Regions from separate parts of the Streptomyces sp. NPDC051987 genome, predicted to be linked through region 2. Evidence: riboswitches for the same ligand, from Rfam matches in the RefSeq annotation. Region 2 holds a riboswitch; the other holds the start of a gene.
What was found. Region 2 has a riboswitch for cobalamin ahead of AB0M11_RS28050 (prenyltransferase/squalene oxidase repeat-containing protein). Riboswitches for the same ligand answer to the same signal wherever they lie in the genome.
Positions count from the first base shown of each region.

Region 1: it holds a riboswitch for cobalamin, as region 2 does, so the genes downstream of both, AB0M11_RS05775 (CbtB-domain containing protein) here and AB0M11_RS28050 (prenyltransferase/squalene oxidase repeat-containing protein) in region 2, are expected to answer to the same signal.

Region 1 covers NZ_JBFAXI010000007.1:24,470-29,514, reverse strand. The annotation lists gene pgm (phosphoglucomutase (alpha-D-glucose-1,6-bisphosphate-dependent)) at 1-1,492, opposite strand, end outside; gene AB0M11_RS05785 (barstar family protein) at 1,612-1,998, opposite strand; gene AB0M11_RS05780 (CbtA family protein) at 2,142-2,897, opposite strand; gene AB0M11_RS05775 (CbtB-domain containing protein) at 2,920-3,141, opposite strand; cobalamin riboswitch at 3,178-3,319, opposite strand; gene AB0M11_RS05770 (enoyl-CoA hydratase/isomerase family protein) at 3,336-4,442, opposite strand; gene AB0M11_RS05765 (EfeM/EfeO family lipoprotein) at 4,729-5,045, shown strand, end outside.
Region 2 covers NZ_JBFAXI010000062.1:3,211-8,255, forward strand. The annotation lists gene AB0M11_RS28040 (hypothetical protein) at 235-1,293, shown strand; gene AB0M11_RS28045 (antibiotic biosynthesis monooxygenase) at 1,373-1,714, shown strand; cobalamin riboswitch at 1,908-2,038, shown strand; gene AB0M11_RS28050 (prenyltransferase/squalene oxidase repeat-containing protein) at 2,151-3,365, shown strand; gene AB0M11_RS28055 (SCO2322 family protein) at 3,362-4,000, shown strand; gene AB0M11_RS28060 (CbiQ family ECF transporter T component) at 4,314-5,045, shown strand, end outside.

The DNA of each region.
Region 1 (5,045 bases), on a different contig from region 2:
CCTTGATGCCGCCGATCGCGGCGCCGTTGCCGGGGGCCTCGGTGAGGACGGCGGTGACCGGCTCCCCCGCCAGGGTCTGGGCGGTGACCTGGGCCGGGGAGAGCTTGGCGAGGAGGGCCTTCTCCTCCCGGGTGGCGGGGGCGTCGATGCGGGCGTAGGCGGGTTCGCCGAAGCGGGCGGTGAGATCGGCGTAGTGCTCGGAGGGGGTCCGGTCCGTCACGGCCGTGATCTCGGAGGCGAGCAGGGCGAGCAGGATGCCGTCCTTGTCGGTGGTCCACACCGAGCCGTCCCGGCGCAGGAAGGAGGCGCCGGCCGACTCCTCGCCGCCGAAGCCGATGGCGCCGCCGACCAGTCCGTCCACGAACCACTTGAACCCGACCGGGACCTCGACCAGCCGGCGGCCGAGGTCGGCGGCGACCCGGTCGATCATCGAGGAGGAGACCAGGGTCTTGCCGACGCCGGCGTCCGCCGCCCACTGCTCGCGGTGCCGGTAGAGGTAGGAGATGGCGACGGCGAGGTAGTGGTTGGGGTTCATCAGGCCGGCGTCGCGGGTGACGATGCCGTGCCGGTCGGCGTCCGCGTCGTTGCCGGTGGCGACCCGGAACTCGGCCCGCTTCTCGATGAGCGAGGCCATCGCGTACGGCGAGGAGCAGTCCATGCGGATCTTGCCGTCCCAGTCCAGGGTCATGAACCGCCAGGTGGGATCGGTGTACGGGTTGACCACGGTGAGGTCGAGGCCGTGCCGTTCGGCGATCCGTCCCCAGTAGGCGACGGACGCGCCGCCGAGCGGGTCGGCGCCGATGCGCAGTCCGGACGCCCGGACCGCGTCGAGGTCGAGGACGCTGGGCAGGTCGTCGACGTAGACGCCCATGAAGTCGTACCGGCCGGTGGTGGGCGCGGCGAGCGCGCGCTCGTACGGGACCCGCCGGACGTCCTTCATCCCGCCGGTGATGATCTCGTTGGCGCGGTCCTGGATCCAGGAGGTGGCGTCGGAGGCGGCGGGGCCGCCGCTGGGCGGGTTGTACTTGAAGCCGCCGTCGGCCGGCGGGTTGTGCGAGGGGGTGACCACGACGCCGTCCGCGAGGCCGGTGGTGCGGCCCCGGTTGTGGGTGAGGATGGCGTGCGAGACGGCCGGGGTGGGGGTGTAGCCGTCGGCGCTGTCGACGAGGACGGTGACGCCGTTGGCGGCGAAGACCTCCAGCGCGGTGACCTTGGCCGGCTCGGACAGGGCGTGGGTGTCGGCGCCCAGGAAGAGCGGGCCGTCGGTGCTCTGGCCGCTCCGGTACTCGCAGATGGCCTGGCTGGTGGCCGCGATGTGGTCCTCGTTGAACGCGGTCGCCAGTGACGATCCGCGGTGTCCCGAGGTGCCGAACGCCACGCGCTGGGCGGGGTCGGACGGGTCGGGGTGCAGCGCGTAGTAGGCCGTGACCAGCCGGGCCACGTCGACGAGGTCCTCCGGAGCCGCCGGCCGGCCCGCTCGCTCATGCGGCATGAGTCCACTCCTCCGCAGTCGTTGATCGTTCGCTCGCCGCCCATCTTTCCCTGCCGGTGGCCGCGCACGCGAGTGCGGCACCGGCCGCGCGCCGAGGACTCGGCGGGTTCACGGCGGGTTCACCGGAGTCGCAGCGCGTTCGGGGCCCGCTCTTCGAAGATGTCGACCAGCCAGTCGAAGACGGTGGCTCCGCGTCCGGCGCGGGCCTCGGCCAACTGGGCGGTGAACTCCGCCCGGTGGGACGGGTGGCTGCGGGCGAGCCTGCTCTCCAGTTGGCGGGCGGTCTCCGCGTGGCCCAGATGCGCACGGGACGTGTCGTGGTCGCGCCACTCGAAGACGAAGTCACGGTCGTCGGGCGTGCCGAAGCCGCCGCCGAGGCAGTCGGCGAACGCGTCGAGGTTACGGCCGAAGTAGCCGCCGGGGCCGTTGACCGCCTCGCCGACCACCCGCCAGAAGTCCTCCAGGGTGGTGATCGCGGTGCCGTCCAGTACGTAGGTCTGCGTCACGGCCCGCAGGATACGACGCGCGCCGGCCGTGAGCGGGGACTGCGGCCCTGCGCGGGGCGACGCGGAGGTGGGTGACGGAACGGGCGAGGGTCTCCGGAATTCGCCTGGCTCCGGAGGCCCTCGCCCGTCGTTCGGCGGGTGGGTCAGTGCGGTGTGGGCACGGTGCGCGTCGCGGCCGGCGCCCCGGCCGGTCTGGGGTTGAGGACGCGGTCGGCCAACTCGCCGAAGAGCAGGCCGAATCCGCCCCACAGCGACACCTGGATGGCGAGCGCCGAGAGCCGGAACCGCCAGAGCAGGGTGGCCGGGAAGTCCTTCGGCACCTCGTTGACGACCGGCAGGAACTGGTACGCCAGCCCGATGACGACGGCGAACGCGACCACCGCGAGCACGGTCGCCCACCAGGTGCCCAGCCGGGGCCGGAGTCGCCGGCCGAGGAGGGTGGCGGCGACCGCGAGGAGCACGCTGAGCAGCATCATCAGGAAGTACAGCGTGGTCCGCTTGCCGATGGTGTCCGGGTCGCCCACGGACGGCGGGTTGGCCGGGTACTTGAGGAACGGCACCACGTACACGGCGACGAGCGCGCAGCCGGACAGCAGCAGCGCGGTCGCCCGCGGCGAGAAACGGCCGACGCGGCCGAGGGCGAAGCAGTAGGCGAGCGCGGCGATGCCGCCGAAGGAGACGCCGTAGACCAGGACACCGGTGGCCAGGCCCGCGGTGGACTGCAGGGAGCGCGAGACGACCGCCATCTCGTGCTCGTGCGTGTGGGCGTCCTCGAAGCTGATCGCCTTGTCGACGTTCGGCTCGCCGAGCAGGTAGGCGACGACCAGGGCGAGCACGCCGGCGGCCAGGCCGGCGAGCATGCCCCGCACCAGGAGGTTTCTTACGGTTGCGGAGTTCATCGGGTGTGCGGTGTCCCCCGCGTCAGTGGCAGGGGAAGCCGAGCAGGTGGCGGGCGTCGTGCACCCATTCGTGGACGTTCGTGCCGCTGAACACGGAGGTGGCGCCCTGTTCGGCGCCGACGAAGTACAGCAGGACCAGCATCAGGATGCCGAAGAAGACCGCCCAGGGAGCTATCGCGGACAGCGGCAGCTTGGCGGGGACGGCGGGGGTGGTGGCGGTCGGCGGAGCGACGGTCTGCGCCATGGCAGGACCTCCTCTGGGAGTTCGCGTCCCATCTCGGTGGTGCACAGGACGACGGCCACGGGTCTGACTCACGAGCGGCCCTGGGGCTCTCGCATACAGTGGCGCGACCGTGCCGGATTCCCACCGGCTTCCGTCTCGCCGTCGTCGATATCGGACAGACCGTACCGCGTGTCAGGGGCACGGCCAAGACCGCGTCAGCAGGCGTGATCTTCGTCTCGCGCCTGGTGGGCGGCGGTCGGGAGGGGGCAGCCCGCGGCGACCAGGCCCAGTTCGCGCTCGCCGAGCGGGGCGAAGAAGCGGTCGACGTCGGCGTCGGTGACCTCGGCGAGGGTGGCCGGGGACCAGCGCGGGGCGCGGTCCTTGTCGACGACCTGGGCGCGGATGCCCTCCACCAGGTCAGGGGTGGCGAGGGTGGCGCAGGAGACCCGGTACTCCTGGTTCAGGACCTCTTCCAGCGAGCCGAGCCGCCGGGCCCGGCGCACCGCCCGCAACGTGACCTTCAGGGCGGTGGGCGACCTGGACAGCAGGAGGTCCGCGGTCTCCTTCGCCGCCGGGTCGCCGTGCGCGCGGAGCCGCCGGACGATCTCCTCGACCGTGCCGGCCGGGTAGCAGGCGTCGATCCACGCGCGGTGCCCGGCCAGTTCGCCGTCCGGGGCCCGCCGCACCTGCCGGGCGAGCGCCTCGGGCACAGGCAGCTCGGCGAGGTCGGCGAGGAGGGCGGGGAGCGCGCCGGACGGCACGTAGTGGTCGGCGAGTCCGCACAGCAGGGCGTCGGCGGCCCCGATCTGAGTACCGGTCAGGGCGAGATGCGTGCCGAGTTCGCCGGGCGCCCGGCCGAGCAGGCGGGTCCCGCCGACATCGGGAACGAAGCCGATCCCGGTCTCCGGCATGGCGATCCGCGACCGCTCGGTGGCGATCCGGACGCTGCCGTGGGCCGAGACGCCGACCCCGCCGCCCATCACGATCCCGTCCATCAGCGCGACGTACGGCTTCGGGTAACGGGCGATACGGGCGTTGAGCCGGTACTCGTCCCGCCAGAACGCGGCCGCGGCCGACCCGTCGCCGTCCCGGGCGTCGTCGTGGACGGCACGGATGTCGCCGCCGGCGCACAGGCCGCGCTCGCCTGCCCCGGAGATGACGACGGTCCGCACGGCCGGGTCCCGCTCCCACTCGGTGAGCGCCTCGTCGACGCGGCGCACCATCGTGTGCGTCAGCGCGTTGATGGCCTTCGGCCGGTTGAGCGTGATGTGCGCGGCCCGTCCGTCGACGTGCAGCAGGACGGGTTCCTCGGCGCCGGTCATCCGGACACCTCCGCCGGGCCGCGGGCCGCGCTGAGGCGCATCATCTCGTCGGTTCCTTCCGGACGGGGCAGGACGCACGGGTCACGAACGATCTTCTCGCGACCGTCCCACCCTCCGCACACCGCCCCCGGACGGTCCTGCCGAGCGCGAGTCCGTCGCCGACGGTCTGTCCGACCGGGGTGTGGGTCGCCCCGGCAGGGGTCCTCTGGAGGCCGGGTGAACCGGGAGGGAACTCTTGGTCATGGGTTTGCCTGGGCGGCCGTTCGAGCGGCAAGGGCTGCCTAGCATGAGGCGATCACGAACGGTACGGATCCCCTGGGAGCTCGGGATGGTGTTGTCCGGCCCCGGCTGGAGGTCGTCACGTCCCTGGGCGGTCGTCGGTGTCGCCGTCGTGTGCCTGGTGGCCGGGTTCCTGGCGCTCACGCACGAATCGCGGCAGGCGCACGCCGGCCCAGCCGCGCTGCCGCACACCACCGTGGAGGTGTCCGCCAGCCGCTGCGGCCGGGGCTGGAGCGCCCCTGTTCCCGGGGTCCAGGTCTTCGACCTGCACAACCCGACCGACGGTGCCGCCGACGTGCTCCTGGAGGACCCGGCGAGCCGGGC
Region 2 (5,045 bases):
GGTCGGCCGATCGGCCGAGCAGACGCGAGGCTATCCAATCACCGGTCCCACCCACCAGACATGACAAGGACCACTGCGCAAGAAGGCAGGGATCGTTGACATGTGACAGACCGACAGGAAAGGATCACGGCACCAGGCCACGGTCGAACCGAACCGTCCCTGGTGCCGCCCGTGGGGGAGCGGCATCCGGGGCGACCAGCCGCCCGCCTCCTCCCCAGAAGGTGAGGCGAACCGATGCCGCAGCCCGTCCTGCTCCTCGGTGCCGGCCGCCGGCGCGCGTACGACGAGTTCGCGCTGGCGCGTGTCGCCGCGGTCCGCCCGGTGCTGCTCGTGGACGCCGCGCCGCCCGCCTGGGCGCAGCCGTTCCTGGCCGGTCACCTCGCGGCGGACCCCGGCAAGGGCGGTGCCACGGCCTCGGCGGTGGTGCGGTTCGCGGCCCGGCACCGGGTCCGCGGCGTGCTGACCCACTCGGGCGCGTACGCGCTCGCCGCCGCCAGGATCGCCGGGCAGTTGGGGCTGCCCGGCCCCTCCCTCGCCGCGGTCGCCGCCTGCGGTGACCCGCCGGCGCTGCGCGCGCTGCTCGCCGCCCGCACGGTGCCCACCGACGACCCGGACGGTCCCGGTGACCCGGGCGGCCCCGGCGCGTCCCGTGTCTCGGCCGAGACGGTCGTCCTCGACGGCGAGATCCGCATCGCCGCCATCACCCGTACGACCCTGGGCCCGGCGCCCGCGCGGCAGCCGCTCCGGCACGCCGTGCACGCCCACGACGGCCTGCTGCACAACCGTTTCCTGCGCCTGGCCGTCGACCGCACCGTGCACGCCCTCGGTGTCGACCGGGGTGTCCTGCACATCGGCCTCACCCTGACCGACCGCGGCCCCCGGGTCACCGACGTCGCCCCGCAGCTGCCGGGCGATCTGATCCCGCTCCTGGTCCGGCGGGCCACCGGCGTCGATCTCGCGCAGGTTGCGGCCGCCCTGGCCACCGGCGAGGTGCCCGACACGACGCCCACCCGGCAGCGGGCGGCGGCGGTCCAGTTCGCCTACCCCGCCGCCACCGGGCGCCTCGAACGCCTGGACCTCTCCCCCGACGCCGTCCACGAGCCCGGCGCCGACCGCATGCTGCTCACCCGGCACACCGGCGACCGGGTCACCGCCGGCCCGCACGCCACCGTCGCCGACCGGCTGGCCCTGTGGGTGGCGGTCGGCGAGACCCCGTCCGACTGCGACGACGCGCTGCGCCGCATGGCCCGCCACCTCTCGGCGGACATCGCACCGCTCGCGAACGCGGCCTAGGAACACGCGAACCCGGCCGGGGAACCCGGGCACGACAGCGACACGCCGCAGCAGGGCCCAGGCGTCCTAAGGTGGCGCCATGACCCAGCACCCGACGCCCGTCGAGGCCTTCGAACCCCCCTACTACGTAGCCGTCTTCGCCTCGGTGAAGACCGAGGACCAGAGCGGCTACGGCGAGACCAGCGCACGTATGGAGGAGCTGGTGAAGGACATCCCGGGGTATCTGGGGATGGACCACGCGCAGACCCCCGGCGGGCTGGGCATCACCGTCGGGTACTTCCGGGACGCCGACGCCCTCACCCGGTGGCGGACCGACACCGAGCACCGCGCGGCGCAGAAGCGTGGGCGGGCCGAGTGGTACGAGAGCTACACCCTGCACGTGGCGAAGGTGGAGCGAAGCCACGGCTTCACACGCGGGTAGTCCCGCGCCCCGACACCGGGAAGCGACCGCCCGGACCAACTCCCCCGCGCCCCCCAGGACGTCGGTCCGGTCGGTGACCCGGGGCCCACGTCGGCCGAACGCCGCGGCCCGAGCGGGCTCCCCGTCATGGCATGACCGTAACGAAAGGGTCCCGCTGCCTCGCTCCGCACAGCCCCCTCTCAGGGGCGCGGCGGCGGCCGGTAAGGTAGCCGGGTCGTCATCACCCGTACGGGGGGAAGCCGGTGCAATTCCGGCGCTGACCCGCAACCGTGAGCCACAACCCACCTGTGGCGAGCCGGACCGCCCCACGCGGGACGTTGATCGGCTCAGGTGCGCCGGCACCCGTCGTCGCACGGCACCGTCGAGGTTTACGGAGCCGAGCCGCCGGGGTGTCCCGCGCTGCCCGGCTCCCCGCAGGGAGAGGCACCCGCCGACCATGACCGTCCTCCGCCGCACCGCAGGGGTGCTGGCCGCCACCGCCGTGATCGGTACCGCCACACCCGCGACGACCGCGCTGGCCGCCGGCACCCCGTCGCCGTCCGCGTCCGCGGTCCGGCCGTCCGGGCTGTACGGCAGCTCCGACCCCCGGTACGACGGCGTCTGGCGGCAGTCGCTCGCCCTGCTGGCCCAGCGTGCGACCGGGGTCACCCCGGCCGCGAAGGCGGTGGACTGGCTGGCCGGGCAGCAGTGCGCCGACGGCGCGTTCGCGGCGTTCCGCGCCGACCCCACGGCGGCCTGCGACACCAAGGTGACGGTCGACACCAACAGCACGGCGGCCGCCATACAGGCGCTGAAGTCGGTCGGCGGCCACGACGCCGCCGCGGCCAAGGCCGCGACCTGGCTCAAGTCGGTGCAGAACAAGGACGGCGGCTGGGGCTACACCCCGGGCTCGCCCAGCGACACCAACTCCACGGGCGTGGTGATCGGCGCGCTCGCGGCGGCCGGTGCGAGCGCGGACAGGTCGCCGTACGACCTGCTCGCCAAGTGGTCGGTGCCCTGCGGCCAGGACGGCGGCGGCGCCCTCGCCTACCAGCCGGACAAGCAGGGAAAGCTGGCCGCCAACGCGGACGCGACCGCGGCCGGGGTGCTCGCCGCCCTCGGCAAGGGCTTCGTGACGACGGCCGGGAAGGCGCCGGCGGCGGACCCCGCCTGCGTCGGCGCCGCCAAGGCCCTCACCCCGGCGGAGGTGGCCCGCAACGGCGCCGCGTACCTCGCGGACGCCATGTCCCGGACCGGCCACCTCGTCTCCGCGCTGCCCGGCGCCAAGACGCAGCCGGACTACGGCAACACCGCCGACGCGGTCGTCGCCCTGGCCGCGCAGGGCTGGACGGAGCCGGCGCGGAAGCCGTACGCCTGGCTGGCGGCGCACGCCGTGCCGTGGGCCGAGCAGAGCGGGCCCGCGGCCTGGGCCGAGCTGATCCTCGCCGCGCACGCGATGGGCGCGGACCCCCGTGACTTCGGCGGGACGAACCTGGTGACGGCGCTGAACTCGACGGGACCGGCCCCGCGGGCGGCTGCCGCGGAGCACGCCGGGGAGAAGCAGGACAAGAAGTCCGGTACCGGCGTGTGGTGGATCGTCGGTACCGGTCTCGTCGCCGGCATCGGCATCGGCTTCCTGTTCAGCGGGCGGCGGAAGCAGCGGCAGCTGTGACCGCGGCCCGCCGTGCCGTGCTGCTGCTCCTGGCCGCGCTGACGCTGTGCGCGGCGGTCGCGGGGCCGGCGGCGGCCACCGGCTACCGCTACTGGTCCTTCTGGGAGCGGGACGGCGCACGCTGGACGTACGCCACGCAGGGCCCCTCGACGGCGCGGCCCGCCGACGGCGCGGTCGAGGGTTTCCGCTTTGCGGTGAGCGAGGACTCCTCGGACGCGTCGCGGCCGCGCGGCACGGCGGACTTCGGGACGATCTGTGCGCGGACGCCGGCCGTCGGGGGCCACAAGCGGGTGGGACTGGTCCTGGACTTCGGCACGACGGCGGACGCGCCCTCGGGGGAACGGCCGCCCGCGCGCCGGACGGCCTGCGCGGTGGTGTCCGCCGACGCGACGGCGGCGGAGGCACTGGCCGCGGTGGCGAAGCCGCTGCGGTACGACACGAACGCGTTGCTCTGTGCCATCGGGGGGTATCCGCAGCGGGGCTGCGGTGAGGAGGTGGCCGCGGGGACGGGGGCGGGGGCCGGGGGCCGGGCCTCGGACAGCGGGCCGTCACTGGGCCTGCTGGCGGGCGCGGGAGTCGTGGCGCTCCTGGCCGCGGGGGCCTTCTGGCAGACACGGCGGCAGAAGAATGCGTGAGCGCCACGGCGCGGGCCGACGGGAGCCGGTCGCGCAGTTCCCCGCGGGCCGGTGGGGGCTTGTCGCGCCCACGCGGCGGCAGCCGCACACCGGGCACGGCCCCGCGCCCCTTACGGGGCGCCCCCTGACCGCCGACAGCAGCGACACCCCGAGCCGGTGGAACCTCCTCGCACCCACGCGGCGGCAGCCGGACGCCGGACACAGCCCCGCGCCCCTTACGGGGCGCGCCCTGACCGCCGACAGCGGCGGCGCCCCGAGTCGGTGGAGCCTCCTCGCGTCCGCGCGGCGGCAGCCGCCGCGCGGGGCGGCGTCGCTGCCTTCGCGTCGGCTCCGGCGCAGCCGCACCGTGCACCCCGGCGCCTGGTGGCTCTGGTCCCTCTCGCTGGGGGTCGCCGCGTCGCGGACCAGCAACCCCCTTCTGCTCGCCCTGCTCGTCACGGTCACCGCCTACGTCGTGGCGGTCTGCCGGAGCCGTTCCGCGCCCTGGTCCCGCTCCTACGCCGCCTTCGCCAAGCTCGCCCTCGGCGTCCTCCTCGTCCGCCTCGTCTTCACCGTCGTCCTCGGCTCCCCCGTCCCCGGCGCGCACACCCTCGTCACCCTCCCCGAAGTGCCGCTCCCCCACTGGGCGCAGGGCATCCGCCTCGGCGGCCGGGTGACGGCCGAGGCCCTCGTCTTCGCCCTGTACGACGGCCTCAGGATCGCCACCCTCCTCGTCTGCGTCGGCGCCGCGAACGCGCTCGCCAGTCCGGCCCGGCTGCTCAAGTCCCTCCCCGGCGCCCTGTACGAGCTGGGCGTGGCCGCCGTCGTCGCCCTCACCTTCGCGCCGCACCTGGTGGCGGACGTGCAGCGGCTGCGGGCCGCCCGGCGGCTGCGCGGCCGCCCCGACTCCGGTCTGCGCGGCCTGCTGCAGGTCGGACTCCCGGTGCTGGAGGGCGCGTTGGAGCGTTCGGTCGCCCTCGCCGCCGCCATGGACGCGCGCGGATACGGCCGCGCCGCCGACGTCCCGGCCCGGGTCCGCCGTACGACGGCCTGGCTCACCCTCGGC